DNA from 3 places in the Halobacillus sp. ABH2_015 genome. Region 3 is predicted to be linked to each of the others. Evidence: riboswitches for the same ligand, from Rfam matches in the RefSeq annotation. Region 3 holds a riboswitch; each other region holds the start of a gene.
The links. Region 3 has a riboswitch for S-adenosylmethionine ahead of ACXAD6_RS13615 (methionine ABC transporter ATP-binding protein). Riboswitches for the same ligand answer to the same signal wherever they lie in the genome.
Positions count from the first base shown of each region.

Region 1 (7,052 bases), 560 kb from region 3:
TTGTGGTTATAAAACGCTTTAACCTCCACATAAATAGACATGAGCTTCCACTTATTCAAAAGACTCCGCTACTAAAACGAGGGTATCTTTAGATAACTGCTCCAGACGACTTTCGAGTTTATAGGTAATAGCTTCTGCCGTCCATTTCAAATACTTTGCGTTGTTATCCACGGCATACTTTCCTGTACCATCACCAACAGCAATCTCTTCCGTTTCCATGCCCTCCAATGAAAGGTCTTCCTCTTTCATCGTGGTCAATGTCATGGATTCTCCCGACTCACCATGAAAAATAAACGTTAAAAGAGTATCTTTATCTTCCTTCGTTCCAGCTTTTATTTCGACACCATGCACCTCATAAGGCATCACTTGAGGGAATTGGGGCTGAAACGATTCATCAGAAGAACGGGTCTCCAGACTTGAATGGTCATACTCAAATAATCCGTCCGATGTTTTTTCCACGGTATCAAAAGCATGCCTCAATGCCTGGCCCTCCGTAAAATAGATCCGAGTGATTTCCCCATCTTCATTTGTGTTTACTCTCCCACGAACATCAGCCGTTTCACCATTATCTACATTCACCTGGTAATCAAAAATATAATCTGTTGCTACGTCGCTTTGCTGGATGTCTTTATTTTCCACTTCCATCTTCACTTCACTGCTTTACGCTTGTTGGTGATACCTTGTAAGCAGATTCGTCTTCATCGCCTGATCCATATAATCCTCCGTTAAATAGGGTGCGAACTGCTCCGTATAATAGGCATGAACCTTTTCATAACTGCCTTCTTCATACAACTCCTTAACCTCTTCTCCCGGTCCTGTGAACAGCTGCGTGAGCACTTTCGATACATCATCTTTCGTTGTGGTATTTTCTTCATGGTCTAAAGAAGACTGGGAAGATGTGCATCCTGCAGTAAAAAAAAGAACAGCAAAGACAATGGAAACCTTTTTGATCATGAAACAACCCCCACCTCTCGTTCTTTCCTGACTCTACGAACACCAGGGGCATCCAGTTTCAAAATTTAATAAATGATTCCTTATTTTAGAACAAACCAAACGTTCTTGACGAAAAAAAGAAGCTGCGTTTAAGCAGCTTCCTTGTCTACTCTTGATTTTTTTGTTTCCCAAAATGGAAAATGCCGACCAATATACCCAGGGCCGTCATGCATAAAGCGAGAATAAGTCCGGCCCACGGACCGACCCCGGCAATGAATGGGACAGAAAGTGCGGTGACGAGGCCACCTCCTAAAAATGGTTCATAAACGAGCTGCTTATAGCCGAAAGCTTCAAATGCCGGGGACTCGTTGTCCGGATCGACGATGCGCATCAATAGAAGGCCCGTGGCCGTCACCCCCATGGATTGACCAAAATCTCCGATCCCTCGTTCAAACCAGTAATTTGGAATGATCTTGGGAGCAAGGAAAATAAAGCTGAAGAGGTTCCATGAAATCCCGGCCACAGCCAAAATTAAGAAAGGCACAAGATAGTCCCCGATCACTTCCAGGGAAACCGTTGCGATGGCTGAGATAATTAACAAGTCCAGAGCCAGCCCCTGGATGCGGTTCACCATTCTCCGATCAATCAAGTTGTATTTATCATTTTTGTTAAAGAAAATCTGAATGATAATGCCGCCGAACATAGCAACCGGAAACAATGGAATATATGTCATGAAGCTTGATCCTGTCCAATTGGCAATCGTGATGCTTTCAAGTCCGATCAGTCCCTGTAAAATACCCCAGCCAATCAGAATGGCGATCATAATGATGGAGAGGTGAAAGGATAACGGCTCGATGGATTCAGGACGGAGAGTCATTTTCCCGGCAGGTTCACGATTCTGATATTCCATAATGCCACTCTTCCGCAGTTCAGAAAATCCATCAACATCCTTGATGACCTCGGTCTTGTTGTTCCGGACCGCCCAGTTAATCAAGATAATACCAAAGATGACCCCTGATAAAACACCCACAGTGGCCAGGCCGATCGCTAAATCGAAGGCTTCTGAAAAACCTAGCTCTTCAAATGTACTTGCCATTCCCGCCGCTGTACCGTGTCCTCCTTCAAAAGCCACTTCAATAAGAGCACCGGCCATCGCTGGAATATCGAAAAAGGGTGTTAAAATCAGCAGTACGACTAACAAGCCGATGACATACTGTCCCCACCCGACGGCCCAGCCAAAGGCAAGCTGAGGGCCGCCGTAGGTCCACACGTCTTTCAATTTAGGCATAGCCGCTCCCAAGAAGAGAGAAGCAAATACTACGTTAATCATTAACCCTGGAAGGGCTGACCAAACCTGGATAATCGTATCTGTCATAATGCCGTTCGTTAAGAAATGCCCTTCTGATACAAATTGGGCTGCAATTTTCCCAAGCACCTGCGGACCTAATAATAAAGCTATAAAGCCGCCGATAATCGATGCCGGCAAAAAGAGATCCTGAAATATTTTCACTTTTACTCTGATAATCTTCCCGATGATAAGAAATACACCAATGTATAATAGCGCAAAACCTATTTGTTCCGGACTCATTATCCCATCACCCCGCTGTTTTTAAACTTCAATTCATGAATAACCTTTTCCCCCGATTCCCGCTGAAAAAAGAGTTTTAAACGCTTATGAAAAAAGAAAGACTTTTCAATCATTTCCTTTGAAAAGTCTTTCTTTCTTATACCTCCTATCCTAGATCCCAACCGATCCCCTCTATGGAAATCATCCTCTTTCCTGAACCTGATGACAGGCACTGTTCCTGAACGAAATCGATGATTTTTTGGAGGTGTGGATTCTGAGGGGGTTATGGCCTTATACGATTCATCAACAAAAGCCGAATTGAAAACGAAATGAACTTCGACCATGGGTAACTTCAGCAAAGAACGAGGTTTACGTTTCATCATCGAATGGGGAATGCTTTACCTACATGTATAATTCGGTCTGTATTATTCCGGCTGCCTTAGTAAAAATAATAGAAAACCCATCTGCTTCTCTATCTTTTCAGCGACTGTGATATTCATCTATACCATAGTTCATATCCTGTCATAGAATGTACTATCTTGATATTCAGGAGGTGTATGGTATGGATCATAAACCGTGTAAAAAGGATTCTCATCCCGATGTGGATGTAATCACCTGCAGCTGCTGTGTTACTGGACTAGCTAATGTCATCTCCAGCCGTTTCCGCTGCGGAGATACGATTGGCATCACTTTCTTCGTAGAAGAAGGAGCAGGCATTTTTGTCGGCAGGTATCGAGGACTGGAAGACTATGTTCTTGAAATCGATGATCTACTTGTACCTGGGACAACCAGTTTCATTCCACTATGTGATGTAGGGAGTGTCGAAAAAGGCCTTCCGCTGCAGGAGGAACCTATGCAGATCAGCAAGGTCACCAGGGTGACAGAGTAAACGTATAGATCGACCCTCTCATTGAACAAAGAAAAGGGAGCCACTTTTATCGTGCTCCCTTTTTTTTCGTGATGTAATCTGAAATGTCTTCACTCATCCTGATGCATTAGTGGCTCCAGTTCAGCTAGTAAGCGAGTGGTTTCATCCAACAGCTCTTGGTATTGCACAATGCCGGTGATCAATACGGCTGTGTAGACGCCTGTACCCAGTATAAATAAAACTCCCTTCCAAAAAGGATTCAGACTCGTATCCTTCTCTTTGATGCTGGATTTCAATCTTATAAGTTTAGATAGAGGGAAATAGAACAATAGCAGGACATAAGAAAGGAAGGCCGCATACATTTGTCTTAATTGTTTTTCATTCACCCAGAGATACGTCAGTTCTTCCGGCTTGTCCTCCAGCGACTTCCAGCTTATAACAGTTTGATGAACGGTGCTTCCTCTCCAATTATATTCTTCGACCCTCGTTGTCTGATCTCCCAACTCTTTGACGCCTACCCCAAAAGGAGCGGGAGTATCTCCGAATGATACGACATGATACACAATAAAGATAAGAATGATGAATAGAAAATGGATTGCTTTGTACATGCTCTCCTCCTCTCCCACCTTGAGACATCACTTTCATCTTCTATTGAATCTATTTCTCTAAGGTTTCCATCAATATGTAAAAGTACCGGGGATCACCTGTGTTGAAGTACGTATACCACGCTTCCAGGGTTCTTTCCGAAAAAACGTCCAAGTGCTTAAGTATAAGATTCGCAAATAAAAGGGCTCCTGCAGAGCTGGCTGTTATAAGGTTCTGATCCGCTACGGCCTTTATGTCCTTGTAATACGCCTCCCCATCATAGTTCGGACGGACCATATAAAGATATTCAAGACTGTTGCTGTTATGGAAACGAATGTTCAACAAACCGGCTTCAGCAAGCATCGGTGTGGCCCCACAAATGGCAGCAAACGTCGTCCCACAGTCCAGAAGCTTTGCTGCTTTATGTATGATGGGTTGATGGATACATCAGTTCCACGTATCTGCTCCGGGCAGCAGCAAAACGGTCGAAGGGGAAAGGAGGATCTCATCCGTTGTTATATCAGGTGTAATCCTCATCCCTCCTTTTGTCGTAATTGTTTCTTTTCCTGCCCCTGCCACCTGAAGTGAAACATCTTCCCGTCTTCTTTTAAAGTAGTGCCCCGAGTTCAACTCAGCGGTTATTTAGCCAAGTTTCCAGTCTGCCAAGGTATCTAAAGCATAGACATAAACGTTCCCTCCATTTTTTACGCACTTCCCGGCACAATCCCTAAGACAGAAAAACCATTCCGGTTAAGACAGAACACAAGCCTTCTATAATGGACTACGAAATGCCTTGTATAAAGTTTCATAATGAAGAGACCCCCTCCACCTATAAATCTACGTTCATTTTCCCATTATCGTCGTAACGGCGCATCCTTCTTCTCTTCGTTTTTTAAATACCGGTGGATTTTTTCCGAAAATTCTATTGATTCTCACTATATTTTCCTGTAATGTATAACGCAAGCGAAAGGATAAGCGTTGATCAAACGGATCAGCTGCTTTAAAAATTACATACGAACTTATCCAGAGAGGTGTAGGGACTGGCCCTTTGATACCTCAGCAACCAGCCATTGGCACGGTGCTAAATCCAGAAGGCAGCTTTACTGCCTTGAAGATAAGGAGTCCTAGAAAAATGGAAGGCCCCTTATCAAAGGAGGTCTTTTTTTAATGGAAATATACACCACTTCTTCTGTTAAAAAGAGCTCCATCAGAATCTGTGAGTCAGCATATTCCTTTAGAAGGATGAGCTTTCTAATATATTTATTCAATACCAAATGGAAAGGTTGTTGTGAAATGAAACGATCATTAGAGCAGAGGTTACAGGATGGACCCGTCATTTGTGGAGAAGGTTACTTGTTTGAATTGGAGCGCCGCGGCTATTTACAAGCTGGATCCTTCGTACCGGAAGTAGCGCTGGATAACCCGGAGGCACTCAAACAGACTTATCGAGACTATATGCTTGCGGGCTCCGACGTTGTGTTAGCATTCACGTATAACGGTCACCGCGAAAAAATGAGAATTATTGGAAAAGAAGAATTACTGGAACCGCTCAACCGTCAGGCAATTCGTCTGGCTAAAGAGGTGGCTCAAGAGCATCCAGAGGAAGAAGCTCTTGTGGCTGGGAACGTTTCCAATACCAACCTGTTCAATCCGGATGATCCTGAAGCTGTTGAGAAAACAAGGAGCATGTTTGCAGAGATGATCGGCTGGTGTAAAGAGGAAGGTGTAGATTTCGTGAATGGTGAAACCTTCTACTACTATGAAGAAGCTCTGATTGCTCTTGAAGAAATTCAAAAGCAGGACCTCCCTGCTGTCATCACATTCGGTCTGATGGGGGAGAACGTCTTGCGGGATGGCTATGAAGTCGAAGAGGCCTGCCGCTTATTAGAAGAAAAAGGGGCGCTCGTTGTAGGAATGAACTGTTTCCGCGGTCCGGCAACGATGCAGCAGTACGTTGAGAAAATCCGTAAAACCGTGGACGGTTATGTTGGGGCCCTTCCAATCCCTTACCGGACAACGGAGGAGCATCCTACTTTCTTCAACCTGCCGGACGGTGGCTGTGCCTGCACGCTTCCAACGGAAACAACGTTCCCAACATCTCTCGACCCGCTCTATACGAACCGCTATGAACTGGCGGAATGGGCTAAGGAAGCTCACGGTATAGGTGTGAACTACCTGGGACTCTGCTGTGGAGCGTCTCCGGCTATGCTTCGTGAAGTAGTCGAAACTGTCGGACGCACAGCTGTAAACTCCACGTATTCTCCAGATATGAAGAAACACTTCCTATTCGGCAGCGATGACACGCTGCAGGATCATATAACATCGTATAAAACGAAAGCCTAAGCAAAAAAACCGCCTGTCCTACTTGGACAGGCGGCTTTATTAAAACGAAAACGGCAAGGCTCACAATGCATTTGGATTCCCCTGGTTTTCTTCCCTTTTGTATAAGGTGCGCCCTTCCTTAATTGTTTCTTCTACTTGTATTTCTTTGATCTGCATGGGGTCTACTTGGAACGGGCTCTGATCAAGGATGACCAAATCAGCTAGCTTCCCTGCATGAAGGCTTCCTTTTGTCTCTTCTTCTCCATATTGATAGGCGGCATGAATCGTAACGGCTTGAAGAGCTTCATACACGGTCGTACGCTGTTCTGCTCCAATCGTTACTCCTGTTCTCGTTCTTCTATTCACAGCACTCCAGATCGTTTGAAGCATATTCGGCTTGATAACAGGAGCGTCCTGATGGAAATTGACAGGAAGACCTTTTTTTATGGCTGATTTAGCCGGACTGATCCGGTTTCCCCGCTCTTCACCGAGGTTTTTCAAGTGGACATCTCCCCAGTAATACGTATGATCAACAAACATAGAAGGGATCATTCCAATCTTCTTCATTTCATCCAGCTGATCATCACGGACGGTCTGGCAGTGAATCATGACCGGTCTGAGCACATCTTTCTCCGGATCTTCCGTTTCTTCTACAGAAGCTTTATAGCTTCTCAGCAGCTGATCGGCTGCTGCATCTCCATTGCAGTGAGTTAACAATTGAACATTGTCTTGAACCGCCTGTTTTGTAAACTGCTTCACCTGCTCATCGCTGTACCA
Region 1 is NZ_JBSWUG010000002.1:2,005,766-2,012,817, forward strand. Features, by position in the region: gene ACXAD6_RS10685 (PF20097 family protein) at 1-41, opposite strand, end outside; gene ACXAD6_RS10690 (DUF4367 domain-containing protein) at 52-645, opposite strand; gene ACXAD6_RS10695 (hypothetical protein) at 661-954, opposite strand; gene ACXAD6_RS10700 (sodium/glutamate symporter) at 1,100-2,521, opposite strand; gene ACXAD6_RS10705 (hypothetical protein) at 2,521-2,883, opposite strand; gene ACXAD6_RS10710 (hypothetical protein) at 3,063-3,389, shown strand; gene ACXAD6_RS10715 (hypothetical protein) at 3,479-3,976, opposite strand; gene ACXAD6_RS10720 (DJ-1/PfpI family protein) at 4,026-4,397, opposite strand; SAM riboswitch class I at 4,970-5,074, shown strand; gene ACXAD6_RS10725 (homocysteine S-methyltransferase family protein) at 5,247-6,296, shown strand; gene ACXAD6_RS10730 (amidohydrolase) at 6,357-7,052, opposite strand, start outside.
Region 1: another riboswitch for S-adenosylmethionine. It lies ahead of ACXAD6_RS10725 (homocysteine S-methyltransferase family protein); the one in region 3 lies ahead of ACXAD6_RS13615 (methionine ABC transporter ATP-binding protein).

Region 2 (7,052 bases), 650 kb from region 3:
GCCGTTCGGGCCTGGTAGAGGCAGAATTTGATCTTCACGTTACTTCAGAAGGCGGATTGTATATGGAGTCAAGAACGAATCATGTGGGAGGAGTGCTGGGCATGACCGGGCCTGTGACGTCCGTATATGAACATTATGAAGAAAAAGAAGGGGCGACACGGGTGCACGTCCATACAGAAGACCCTGTCCTCGGAACGCTCTTAATGTATGAAGGGCTTGTTCACACAGAATTCCTCCCGATGACGTTCCGCAATATCCCACAGCGTGGAGTACTTGACTAAAGGAGGTCCCACTCATGACCCAGCAACCGCCGAAAGGCAGTGAAGGCGTGCATACGGATTTTTCCGATCGGATGACTTATGGAGAATATTTACGTTTAGACCAGCTGCTTGATGCGCAGAAGCCGCTTTCTTCCCATCATGATGAAATGCTCTTTATTATGATCCATCAGGTGAGTGAAATATGGATGAAGCTGATGCTTCACGAACTCCAGGCAGCCATCCGGTCGATTCAACATGACGACATGCAGCCGGCTTTTAAAATGCTTGCCAGAGTCTCCAGTATTCAGAAGCAGATCATCCAAGCATGGGACGTACTGGCGACGATGACCCCGTCAGAATACATGGAATTCCGGGATCACCTCGGCCAGGCTTCGGGGTTTCAATCCTACCAGTACCGGATGATTGAGTTTGCTCTTGGGTATAAAACGAATGCTGTATTGAAGATTTACCGGAAAGATAAAGATCTTCACAATCGACTGGAAAAGGCCTATAAAAATCCCAGCTTGTATGATGTGACACTTGAGCAGCTGTCCAAAGCAGGTTTTGATCTCGATCCACAGGTGCTGAACAGGAATTATAAAGATGTGTATGAGCAGAACCCTTCGGTTGAAGCCGCCTGGGCAATGGTCTACAAAGATGTAGATCAGTATTGGCATCTGTATCAGCTGGCTGAGAAGCTTGTCGACTTGGAGGACAGCCTCCAGCAGTGGCGTTTTCGTCATATGAAGACAGTGGAACGGATCATCGGCCATAAAAAAGGGACAGGAGGATCCTCGGGGGTCGGCTACTTGAAGAAAGTTCTGGATCACCGCTTTTTCCCTGAGCTCTGGGACGTCCGCACCCACTTTTAATGTCAGAATAGGCTGAATATATCTGATTAATTAAATGATTGTTACATTTGTGTTACAATAGGTTGTGTGACTAATAGATAAAGAGGGAAGAATTATGAGACAACCTATTTTATATATATCACTGCTGGTCGTTTTAGTTGTATCAGGATGCTCATTTATCGCAAAAGCTAATGAAAATGATTCTAAACCATCTGATGAAACAGAACCAATGTACGATATCGATATGAAGACGGAACTCGTGGAGCATAATGAATACCACATAACCATCCACTATCCGCAGACAACCAACCATCAATTGAATCAGACGATTGTTGATTACGTCAATCAACAGAAGGCCGACTTTAAACAGGCCAGCTATCAGAATAAACAATCCGTGGAGGCTTCTGAATCCCATGAGCTTCACGTGGACTTTGAGATGCTCTATCAGGATCACCGTTTCTTCGTAGTCCGCTTCATAGAAACGATGGATGTAGGCGGAAACGAGGTTATCCAAAACCAGACCGTCATGAATTTTGATAAGAAGGACGGACGCAGGCTTGAGCTGGACGAGCTGCTCAAGAATGATCCGGAAGTGCTTGATGAACTGGCTGCATTGACAGAAGAAGCAATGAAGGAAGAGGAAGTCGCCACCCATTACCATCTACCTCTTCACGTGAATAAGGGAACATTTGAAGATGTGGCCCTTACCAAAGAAGGGGTGAGGGTCTATCTTCAGGCGGAGGACGGCACATTGGGATATGTACTGGTCGAACTTGAAGAAGGGCAGGATCTCATTCGGAAAGAATTTGTAGAAGCTTTGGAATCCGCTTCCGACGCATCGGAAACATCTTCTTCAGAGCAGGAGCAAAGCCCCGTGGAGGCTGTTTCAACGGATGACCTTGGGGTGGAAACCGGAGAAAAGAGAGCTGCTCTCACTTTTGATGACGGTCCTCATCCAACATGGACAGTGGATATTCTCAACCTTCTGGAGAAGTATGACGCCAAAGGCTCGTTTTTCATGATCGGAAAACGGGTGTCCTATTACCCGGAAACGGCCCGGATGGTGGCTGAGCAGGGTCATGAAATCGGAAATCATACGTGGGATCATCCCCGCCTCGCCCGGTTAAATCCGGAAGAGGTGGATGAGCAGATCCTCGCTGCCCAGGACGTGATCAAGCAGGCCGCGGGAGTAGAAACGGCTGGATTGAGACTGCCGTTTGGCGAGAATCCTCCAAAGGCTTATAAAGGCGATTGGAATACGGTTCCATGGACGCTCTATTCCGAAGAGTGGAGCGAACAGGAGCCGGAGGAAATAGCGGAAGAGATTATTTCACAGGCAGAGGATGGTTCAGTGATTCTTCTCCATGAATTAGAGAGCCGGACCCCTGAAGTCGTAGAGCTTGTGCTGGAACAGTTAACTTCCCAAGGGTTTCAATTTGTGAAAGTCAGTGATCTTCCATCATAAAAAAGACGGGTAGATGAACATCGTGTTCGTCTACCCGTCTTTTTTATGTTTTCTAGTCCTCATTCAGCTCATCTTTGATGAAACGGCCCCATTGTTCGAATTCAACGAGAAAGCCGTCGTGACCATAATCCGTAGGGATATGCCTGTGGACGGCCTTCGGTGCCGCCGATGAAAAAGCGGAAATCAGCTCTTCTGGATACAGCAGGTCGTGTTCAAAACTGAACGTGATCAAGTCTGCTTTATACTGAGCGGCGGCCGCTTTCCATCCTCCCCGGTTTCTCCCGATGTCATGGTTATTCATTGCATCAAGCAGGTACAAGTAGCTGTTCGCGTCAAACCGTTCTTTGATTTTATCTCCCTGATAATCCAGGTAGGACTGAATTTCATAAGTGTCTCCTCCATTGGACCGGTCAAACCTTTTTTCAAAAAGAGCAGGGCTTCTGTAAGTCACCATGCCGGTCATCCGCGCAATTTCAAACCCCTGCAGGGACTCATTCGTCGTGTAGTTCCCGTCTTGGAAAAAAGGATCGTTTTTAATGGCTTTCGCCCCGATATGATTGAAGGCGATGCCGTAATCACTTAAGTAGGGGGTGGCAGCCATAATCAGCAGCTTCTCCATAAAGTCAGGGTAGAGGAGCCCCCACTCATACGCCTGCATACCTCCAAGCGATCCTCCCGCAACAGCTTTGACCTGATGAATGCCCATCTTTTTTAAAGCCTCATACTGGGCACGGACCATATCCCGGATGGTCACTTTAGGGAAATGCTGACGGAATGGTCTGCCTGTATCCGGATTCATACTGGCGGGACCTGTAGACCCGTGACAACCTCCCAGAACATTGAAAGTAATCACTTGGAACAGGGAGGTGTCGATTGGCTCCCCCTCCCCGATTAATCCTGCCCACCAGCCGGGCTGCTCTTCCGTACCCACAGCTGCCTGGTTCCCGGTTAAAGCGTGGCAGACGACAATGACGGGAGCATGAGACGGGCCGGTGCGTTCGTAAGCCAGTTCGACAGATTCCAGCCGTCCGCCGGATTCGAAATGGAAGGGTCCCAGTTCAATCGTTTCCAAAGCTGCTGTCTGGCTGGCGGGGTTTTTTAAAGACATGCTTTCATTCTCCTTTCTGGCCATTATACAGTGACGAGTGTTTGAGATAAGTGGTGTCCTGAGCGGATCGAAACGATCGTCTCGTAAAGGCTCGCACCGGATAGGATTTGTTCATTTTTCAGGGAAGAAGCAGTTTTGGACCAGATGACCGATGGATTCGCCGACTGGGCCAGATCCGTTTGGTTTTCTCCAAGGGTTTCAAAGTAAAGAATATCGAAAGCTGGATCGTTCTGTTCCAGAATGTCTTCCACCTTTGAAAAAGTAGTCACATCAAAACCGAACCGCTCCAACTTGGAGGCTTCCTCCTGCAGGCCTCCCGGCTGATCAGGAATGACGCCGATCGTTTTCCGGCGGATGTTCCCATTGGACCGGTCGAGAGAGGAACGGAGAACGGTCTCCGCTGGATGAGGCTGTTCCTTATAAGGGCGGCTGTATCCATTGGCCTTTTCTATGGCTTGATCCAAGTCCTGTATAAGATCAGTCACAGATTCCAGACCAACCGACAAGCGGACAAGTTCTTCGGAAACACCGGACTTTTTCAAGTTCTCCTCATTCAACTGCTGATGGGTGGTGGATGCCGGATGGATGATCAATGATTTCGCATCACCCACATTAGCTACGTGGGACCAGAGTGTGGAGTGATCGATCAATTTACGACCGGCTTCGCGTCCCCCTTTGATTCCGAAGACAACCATGGATCCGGCTCCGCCTTTCAAATACTTTCGGGCAAGGTCATGAGTAGGGTGATCCTGCAGTCCAGGGTAATTCACCCAATCCACCCCTTCATGATTCTGCAGGTATGCAGCAATCTCATAGGCCTGTTCTGCATGCTTTTCGATTCTCAGGTGAAGCGTTTCAAGTCCCTGCAGGAGCAGGAAGGCGTTCTGGGGGCTCAGGCAGGCGCCGATATCTCTCAAAATCTGAACACGGAGCTTAACCGCATAGCCGGCAGGTCCAGCATCAATACCGAAGCGGATGCCGTTGTAGCTTTCATCAGGCTCAGTAAAACCCGGGAATTTTTCGTGATTCCAGTCAAAACGCCCGCTGTCTACGACAATACCGCCGATAGCTGTACCATGGCCCCCGATCCACTTCGTTGCGGAGTGGACAACGATATCGGCTCCCCAGGCGATCGGTTTGCATACATAAGGGGTGGCGAAGGTGTTGTCGACAATCAAGGGAATGTGATGGGCGTGGGCAATATCCGCTACCGCTTCAAAGTCCAGCACATTCAGGCTTGGGTTCCCGATGGTTTCAGCAAAAATCGCTTTCGTTTCAGGTGTAACAGCTTCCTCAAAGGCATTAGGATCGTTCCCATCTACGAAAACAACGTTCACACCATAGCGGGGAAGGGTGTGGACGAATAAGTTATACGTACCTCCGTACAAGTTGGAGGAAGTGAGGATGGTATCTCCGGCTCCGGCAACGTTCAGGACGGCCATCGTGATTGCCGCCATCCCGGAAGCTGTAGCGACAGCAGCGGCACCGTCTTCCAGAAGGGCAACACGCTGCTCAAATACATCGACCGTCGGGTTTGTGATTCTGGAATAGATGTTCCCTGGTTCGGCCAGGGCGAATAGGTTCTGGGCATGATCGGTATCATTAAATACATATGACGTTGTCTGATAGATGGGAACAGCACGCGATCCTGTTGCTGGATCAGCTTCCTGTCCACCGTGAAGCAGCTGTGTTTCATCACCGTATACATGATTTGAATTGGTCATTGTTTCATTCCTCCTTATGATTTCCAGGACATCCTGATCCTCGGTGTAGAGGGAAAAAGAAAAACCCTCTTCTGTAAGTAAGAAGAGGGCTTTTATGTATGCTTACCTCCCCTTATCTTTCAGATCATCTGATCTGTAGGATGTAGCACCTTTTCAAGTTTTCCTTGAAGGTTGCCGGGCGTCTCAGGGCCTAGTCCCTCTGCCGCTCACGATAAGAGTTTTCAATATTTAATTTATCTGACTTGTTTGAAATTATAAAGGGGTCCAGCTCTCTTGTCAATTCCCAGCTTGAAACAAGGGTGTTTAAATCTATAATAGGGCGGGAATGGATAATTAAGTCTATGTTGAAGGAGATGTTTTCATGAAGGAATATAGTGTAGTACCAAATAAAGATGTAACCGGATGGTTCGTAAAAATTGAGGACGTAGCTCCGACAGATTTATTTGATGAGCGTGATACAGCTGTAGAAAAAGCGGAAGAAATCGCGAAACAGAACAAACCGAGCCGCTTGTACATCCTTGACCAGAATCACGAAGTTGAAGAAGAGCGTACCTTTTAAAAAATCCCCGTCCAGGGGATTTTTTTATGGCTTCCTATGCTTGTTTTCCTGTGGCTGTAGTTTTTTTGCGTGAAACCGATTATGATGGGACACAGGTTGAGAAAGAAAGGAAGGACCGGAATGAATCATACATATGACGTGATCATTACAGGAGCCCGGGCAGCTGGGGCAAGTCTGGCTGTCCTGCTCGGGAAAATGGGGAAGCGTGTCCTGTTGATCGATAAAGCCGCGTTTCCGAGTGACACACTGTCTACTCACTTTATGTCCCATACCCGCTTCCTTGAGGAACTGGGCATCCTTCATAAACTGGAGAAGACCGGTTTGAGAAAAGTGAGCCGGATGCGGACGTATATCGGCCAAAGTTTTATAGAAGGACCGAGAGCGGATTATACGATTATACCTAAACGAGATGTCCTGGACCCTCTTCTGATCGAGCAGGCCGAGGCGTTGAGTTCCGTCACTTTTATGCCGCGTACGTCAGCAAGAGGTTTGATCAGGGAGGACGGGCGCGTTGCCGGGCTTCACCTTGAAACAGAAGGGGAAGCGTGGGAGGCCTGTGCAGCGTGGGTGGCCGGAGCGGATGGAAAGAACTCGAACATCGCTGCCTGGACGGAAGCAGAGAAGTATCGGGAAACGAAGCCTCTCCGTCCGGTCTTATACGGTTATTACACAGGCGTGGAGCCGTTAAGCGAACCTGTAACGGAGATTTTCCTGCATGAAGGACGAATCGGCTTTGTATTTCCAATGGAGGAAAACCGGGATTGTCTCGGTATTGAAATCCACCCTGGGGAATTTACGGACATGATGAAAGCGCCGCAGGATACATTTGAACAAACGTTTAATCAATTTTACGGAATGAAGAAAAGGATGGAAGGGGCAGTTCTGCAGGGAAAGATTATCGGAACCCCCGGAATGCCGAACTTTTTCAGGAATGCTTATGGAGAGGGCTGGGTCCTCCTTGGAGATGCTGGTCACAGTAAAGATCCAAGTACGGGGCTTGGAATCAATGATGCGTTTCTACAGTCCTTTCTGCTGGCCGATGCTTTTCAGCAGATGGATGAAGGGGTGGATTGGAAAACAGCCCT
Region 2 is NZ_JBSWUG010000002.1:3,215,245-3,222,296, reverse strand. Features, by position in the region: gene ACXAD6_RS16735 (DUF4166 domain-containing protein) at 1-281, shown strand, start outside; gene kynA (tryptophan 2,3-dioxygenase) at 296-1,132, shown strand; gene ACXAD6_RS16725 (polysaccharide deacetylase family protein) at 1,227-2,576, shown strand; gene metX (homoserine O-acetyltransferase MetX) at 2,629-3,684, opposite strand; gene ACXAD6_RS16715 (O-acetylhomoserine aminocarboxypropyltransferase/cysteine synthase family protein) at 3,708-5,408, opposite strand; SAM riboswitch class I at 5,518-5,626, opposite strand; gene ACXAD6_RS16710 (DUF2188 domain-containing protein) at 5,770-5,967, shown strand; gene ACXAD6_RS16705 (FAD-dependent monooxygenase) at 6,088-7,052, shown strand, end outside.
Region 2: another riboswitch for S-adenosylmethionine. It lies ahead of ACXAD6_RS16715 (O-acetylhomoserine aminocarboxypropyltransferase/cysteine synthase family protein); the one in region 3 lies ahead of ACXAD6_RS13615 (methionine ABC transporter ATP-binding protein).

Region 3 (7,052 bases):
GTCCGCTTCAATCGCGTAGTTCGTGTTAATCGCTACAAGGACTTCTTCCTCTTTGTTGTACACTTCAGGAAGGCCGGCTGCGTCCACGCCGGTATCAAACTGAAGGTTTTTAGGGTTCTCGACAATATCATTGACCGTGGCATCCACTTTTTCTACACTCTCATCCAGTTTGATCAACCCTTCTTTTTCAAGAAGTGTCAATACACGGCCGTGGGTGGATACAGAACGGCTCATGACGAACTCGGTACCTTCTTCTACGTCTTCAAGGTTGTCATACTTTTGGGAGTACACACCGATCGGCTCAATGTGAATCCCGCCGAGATTGGCAAAATCGTAATCATCATTATCCTGCTCTTGAAGTTCCATATAAGGAATCGTCTGGAAATAGTTTGCATCAATACGTCCTTCGGCCAAATCCTGGTTTGGAAGGATGTAATCCTGGTATTCCTCGATATTTAACGTGATCCCTTCTTCTTCAAGAAGCGGCTTTGCTTCTTCAAGAACTTCAGCGTGAGGAACACTTGTTGCTCCTACTGTAATTTCCGTATTTCCTTCACCGCTGGAGGAATCTTCCTCAGAAGAACCGCAGGCGGCAAGAACAAGAACGAATAACAGCGCAACCGCTGTTGTCCAGATTTTTTTCATGAATAATCTCTCCCTTTTGTTTTTTATCTTTTGTCCAATTTACGGGAAGCATAATCACCGATGAATTGGAAAATAAACACAATAATAATGATAAGCACCGTGCAAATGAAGACCACATCAAAATTACTACGCTGGAAACCGTAGAAATAAGCAAAGTCTCCAAGACCACCGGCACCAATCGCACCCGCCACGGCGGTATAACCAATCAGTGCAATGGCGGTCACCGTAATTCCTGAAATAAGGGCAGGCATGGATTCAGGCAGCAGGACTTTGAAGATGATCGTTGATGATTTAGCCCCCATCGCCTTCGCTGCCTCTACGACACCTTTTTCCACTTCCTTCAATGCAATCTCAACAAGTCTCGCGTAAAACGGAGCTCCTCCGATAATTAACGCCGGAAGGGCTGCGTTCGGACCGCGGATCGTTCCAATCAAGAAGTCTGTAAACGGGAACAGAAGCAGGATCAATATAATAAAAGGAATGGCACGGAAAATGTTTACGACAGAAGCTGTCACTGCATTGACCACTTTGTTCTGCCAGAGCCCTCCCGGACCAGATAAATAAAGCAGCAGGCCGAGCAGAATCCCGAGGATAAATGTGCCGGCTACGGAAATCAGAGTCATATACAACGTTTCATTTGTTGCTGTAATCATGTCTTCCATGCGTACGTTTGGCAGTAATCCATTAAGCATCCGGGTTCACCTCCACTTCCACAGAAGTCGAGCGTATATATTCGATTGCCCGGGCTGCTTCCTCATCGTCTCCTTCAAACTGAACAAACATCGTTCCGTAAGCTCCTTTTTGCGTCTGCGTGATCTTCCCGTGAAGAATATTCACATCCAGGACGAACTTCCTGGAGACCTCACTGATCAGCGCTTGGTTGGTACTCTCTCCTACAAAATGCAGCCGGACAATTTTTCCGGACTGGTACTTATCTTTGATCAATTTCAGAGAGTGCTCTTTTTCCTGATCACCCATCACCTGATCGACGAATTTCTTCGTCACTGGCTGATCTGGATGAAGAAATACGTCCAGAACATCTCCCTTTTCAACGATTTTCCCCTGCTCCATGACTGCCACCTGATGACAGATCTTACGAATGACATGCATTTCGTGAGTAATCAAAACTATGGTCAGTCCGAGTTTTTCATTGATGTCTACAAGAAGATCCAATATGGAGTCTGTCGTTTCCGGATCCAGAGCGGATGTCGCTTCATCACAAAGGAGGACTTTCGGGTTGTTGGCCAGCGCCCTGGCAATTCCTACACGCTGTTTCTGTCCACCACTCAACTGGGATGGGTAGGAGTTTCCTCTGCCGGATAAACCGACCAGATCGATCAGTTCGTTCACTCTTTTGCTCCGTTCTTCCTTTGGTACACCGGCAATTTCCAACGGAAAAGCGATGTTATCATAAACCGTTCTGGACCAAAGCAGGTTGAAGTGCTGAAAAATCATTCCGATATCCTGGCGGGCGATACGCAGTTTATTCTTACTGAGGCCCGTTAAATCCTGATCACCGACGTGGATGCTGCCCTCTGTTGGATCCTCCAGTCGGTTCAACAGCCGGATAAAAGTACTTTTACCCGCTCCACTATAACCAATGACACCGTAGATTTCCCCTTTATTTATTGTAAGGCTTAAGCCATCAACAGCTTTCACTTCCCGATCCTTCGTTTGAAAAACTTTAGAAAGATCCTTGATTGTAATCATGATGTGTTCCCTCCCATTCAAAAAACGCCATTCTGTTCGAGAACAGAATGGCGTTTCAATAACAATGTATCTTCTGTTCTCTCATCTGTCAGAGCTGTTATGCTCTGCAGGATTTGGCACCTTGACAGGTCGGTTACACCTGCTGGTTGCCGGGCATCGTAGGGCCAGTCCCTCCGCCACTCTGGATAAGAGATTTTAGCTTATTAAATTATTACTGCTTTAATTCATTTCATAACTACAAAGTGGATTTTAGCACTCTGCCACCAGCGTGTCAACATAAATGAGCTACTTTTCAGAAAAGAAGAACATCTGGATATGCAAAAAAGTCTCTCCTAAAATAGAAGAGACTTTAGTGGATCTCATCTATCAAAGCTTTACGCTCCGCAGGATTTAGCACCGTGCTTTTGCCGGTTGCCGGGTTTCAAAGGGCCAGTCCCTCCACCACTCTGGATAAGTTATGATGTCGCTGTGAAATTATATGTTATGTTAGCATGGAGTCTATACGGACGTCAAAGATAATAATCAGGTATATTTTTACAGTAAGGAGATGAAATCATGAAGGAACGTGCTCCTCAATTTGAGCTTTCTTATATAAATCAGCCCTCCACCTATCGTCTGAGCGACCATTTCGGAAAGGTGATCGTCCTGACTTTCTGGGCATCCTGGTGTCCTGACTGCGGGAGAGACTTACCTAAAAAAGAGCAGCTCTTTGAAACGATGGACAAAGAAAAAGTGGAGCTGGTTACGATTAACGTTCCCGGTCGTGAACGCAGCCCTGATGCCGGAAAGGAATATGCTGAAAAATTTCTTAACCAGCCTACCTTGATTGATGATTGGCGAAGCTTATACGATACGTTCGGCTGCAAGGGCGTCCCTTCCACTATTATCATAGATCAGGAAGGCAGGGTCCACGAATCGTTCGGTGATAAAGCTTCCTTTCTCGATATCGTCCAGTCCCTGGGGGAAATTGTTTAATCATCAAAACAGCGGAAGGCCTACCACCCGCTTATCACTGGTCATACGGCCGATGAATAAAACCCGCCCTGCCTATGCAGGACGGGTTTTTTACCGTTTTTATCTTGTCATTTCCCGGGGAATAAAGGCGGGTTATAGATAGGGAATGATCTTTTCATACATGTGTGGGACGGATTGAAAAGCATAGACCTTTTCAAGAACTTCTCCTTTATGGGTAATCAAGAGGCATGGAACACTTTCCACTCGATATTGTTCCATCAATGCAGGATGCAGAGAGGCGTTCATTTCCGAGAATAGTGTTTTTTTATACATCTCTTCCAAAGTTATCAGCATCTTGCGGGCAAGGTGGCACGTCCCGCAAAAAGGGCTGTGAATAAATGTCATCGTTTTTTCATCCGAGGACAGCACCCAGGCTGCCTCATTTTGTATTAAATTCTGCAAAGCTTCCTCCTAAATTAAATACATCGACTTCACGCTGAAATGACGGCTTAACAGGGCACGGGCGAGTTCCGGCTCGGGAGTAGCCGCCACTTCTCTAAAGGCTTTATCAATATAAATATGCTCTGCGTGCGGAAGTTCCTCTGTCAGCATCTTCCGTAGTTTAAAACCGGAATCATCTTCATCCACAAGGATATAGACCGATCGTTCATCCAGGTTATGTTCAAAGATCATTTCTTCCATTCGCTCAATACCGAGCGTCCCATGGGTACAGATGATTTCGATTTTCTCATCCAGTACTTTGTTCAATTTCTTCTTATCTGTAATCCCTTCAACAATCAAAATCCGTTCTCCATCCATCTTCATCACCTACTATATAGAAACAGACCATGCCATATGGCATGGTCTGAACATGATTAAGATCAAGCACGATCATGTCAGACAAGGAATCATCAGTCCTGCCTGTACAACGGGCTTACTTGTTTTGATTAATCTTCATCAATCATCGCTTCATATTCTTCAGAAGACATCAGCTGCTCAACTTCTGAAGAATCGCTTGGTTCAACAACAACCATCCAGGCTTTATCATAAGGAGACTCATTCACAAACTCAGGGCTGTCTTCCAAATCTTCATTCACTTCTACAACTTTACCGCTGATCGGTGCATATAATTCGGAAACGGTTTTTACAGATTCCACACTTCCGAAAGGCTCGTCTGTTTTTAGTTCTTCTCCCACTTCAGGAAGCTCAACAAAAACGATGTCGCCAAGTTCAGATTGAGCAAAATCCGTGATTCCGACTCTGACTTTTTCTCCTTCTTCTTTCACCCATTCGTGTTCCTGAGAATAACGTAGATCTTTTGGTAAGCTCATATTCGATTACCTCCACAGTTCTTGTTTTTGTTTAATGACAGTTATAAACATAAAAGCCTTCTGCTTTTATTTCCAATGTTCTGCTCATCGGCCCCAGACGTTTTCAAATTCATCGGCTTTGAAACCAACAGTGACATTTGTTCCATCAGTGACGATGGGCCGTTTGATGAGCATCCCGTCTGAAGCGAGCAGGCGCAGCATTTCTTCTTCATCTGCATCTTTCAGCTTTTCCTTCAGGTTTAACTCCCGATACTTCTTCCCACTGGTGTTGAAAAATTTCTTAACCGGTCGTTCACTCCTGGCCGTGAGGTCCTTCAACTCTTCCTGTGAAGGGGGATGTTCAACAATATGTACAGATTCGTAAGGAACCCCTTCATCATCCAGCCATTTTTTCGCTTTTTTACAAGTACCGCAGTTTGGGTACCAGTAGAAGGTAACAGGCATATGCTCCTCCTCCTTCCAACTTGTTACGTCTTATTTTATCACAATGGAGACAATCTTTTCATTGAAAATTACTTTTCCCTCCAATTCCTTTTTCATTCTTTTACATCCTTCCTTCTCTTTATTCAAATGCCTCCAAAAACACTTTTTCCCGGGAAAATTGAATGTCCCTGTGAGGAGAGGATCCCTTCCTCTCTACATGCCAAAAGCCCGCACTTTCAAGTGCGGGCTGGTCACTGATTTATACGTAATATCTTTCGGACTCAATTAATCCCTGGGCAATTTCCCGCTTCTTCGGAATGACGTTCGTCGGTGTATGACGTGTCAGTTTACGAAGAGCACCAAGCATCATACGCAGGGAGTCGCCGGTTTGAGACGCAATCAACGTTTCTTTCGCATGGGCCTCGATTCTGTTAAAGGCTTCCTGTACATACACCTGCGTGTAGAGGAGCTTCTGCTTATTCTTTTCTTCACCAGAACGATGGATGGCTTTCTCCGTACGAAGCAGGGCTGATTCCATGTTATAGATTTCACCGACCATATCAGCGATATTGACGAGCACTTCCTGTTCTTTATCGAGCTTTTCTCCGTACTTCTGAGCGGCAAGGCCGGCGGCAAGAAGTCCGATTTTCTTGGCATTTTTAACTAAATACTTCTCCTGCTCCAATGGCTCCAAACCAGGTTCTTCCGGCATCATCATCATGATTTCCTCCTGGAGTGTCTGGGCTTTTTGGAGGAGAGGAAGTTCCCCTTTCATCGCTTTCTTAAGCAGTGTACCCGGGACGATCATCCGGTTGATTTCATTCGTTCCTTCAAAAATACGGTTGATCCGGGAATCGCGGTACATCCTTTCAACTTCGTACTCCGCCATGAAACCGTAACCCCCGTGGATTTGTACGGCTTCATCGGAAGCAAAGTCGAGCAGTTCGGTACCGAACACTTTATTCAAGGAGCATTCAATCGCATATTCAGCAATAACCTTCGCAACAGCTGCCCCGTCTTTCAGCTCTTCATCAGTAAGTTTGCCCATGCTCTGTTCAAACAGCCCGACGGTCCGGTAAACGGAACTTTCATTGGCATACGTGTTTGCGGCAACCGAACCAATTTTCTCCTGGATCAATGGGAACTGTGCAATCGGAGTTTTAAACTGTTTTCTTTCTTTGGCGTATTTTACAGACAGTTCAATCGCCCGTTTCGCTCCGCCAACACCACCGATGGCCAGCTTGTAGCGACCAACATTCAGTATGTTAAAGGCAATAACGTGGCCTTTTCCGATGTCCCCAAGGACGTTTTCCACCGGAACTTCCGCATCTTCAAGAATCAATGTACGGGTGGAAGAACTCTTAATTCCCATTTTCTTCTCTTCCGGACCTGTAGATACACCTGGATACTCTCTCTCTACAATAAATGCTGTGAATTTTTCTCCATCAATCTTGGCATACACAACAAATACATCAGCAAAGGCGGAGTTGGTAATCCACTGTTTTTCCCCGTTCAAAATGTAGTGGGTGCCCGCTTCATTAAGCTTCGCTGTCGTTTTAGCTCCAAGTGCATCAGACCCTGATCCCGGCTCTGTCAGGGCATAAGCGGCAATCTTTTCACCTGTAGCGAGTACAGGGAGGTATTTATTTTTCTGATCATGATTCCCGAAGAACACAATAGGAAGAGACCCGATCCCCACGTGCGCACCATGAGTGACGGAAAACCCGCCGGCACGGGAGAACTTCTCCGTAATTAAGGATGAACTGATTTTATCCAGCTGGAGACCGCCATATTCTTCAGGTACATCGGCACCGAGCAGTCCAAGATCGCCCGCTTTCTTCAAAAGAGCGACAGAATGTTCAAATTCATGGTTTTCCAGGTTCTCAATCTTTGGAACAACTTCACCAAGAACAAAGTCTTCAGCCGTCTTGGCAATCATCAAATGTTCATCTGTAAAGTCCTCCGGGGTAATGACCTGATCGGCCGTTA
Region 3 is NZ_JBSWUG010000002.1:2,566,491-2,573,542, forward strand. Features, by position in the region: gene ACXAD6_RS13605 (MetQ/NlpA family ABC transporter substrate-binding protein) at 1-645, opposite strand, end outside; gene ACXAD6_RS13610 (methionine ABC transporter permease) at 669-1,337, opposite strand; gene ACXAD6_RS13615 (methionine ABC transporter ATP-binding protein) at 1,330-2,355, opposite strand; SAM riboswitch class I at 2,434-2,547, opposite strand; SAM riboswitch class I at 2,712-2,812, opposite strand; gene ACXAD6_RS13620 (TlpA family protein disulfide reductase) at 2,911-3,330, shown strand; gene ACXAD6_RS13625 (thioredoxin family protein) at 3,463-3,771, opposite strand; gene ACXAD6_RS13630 (toprim domain-containing protein) at 3,781-4,128, opposite strand; gene gcvH (glycine cleavage system protein GcvH) at 4,257-4,640, opposite strand; gene ACXAD6_RS13640 (arsenate reductase family protein) at 4,725-5,084, opposite strand; gene ACXAD6_RS13645 (acyl-CoA dehydrogenase family protein) at 5,323-7,052, opposite strand, start outside.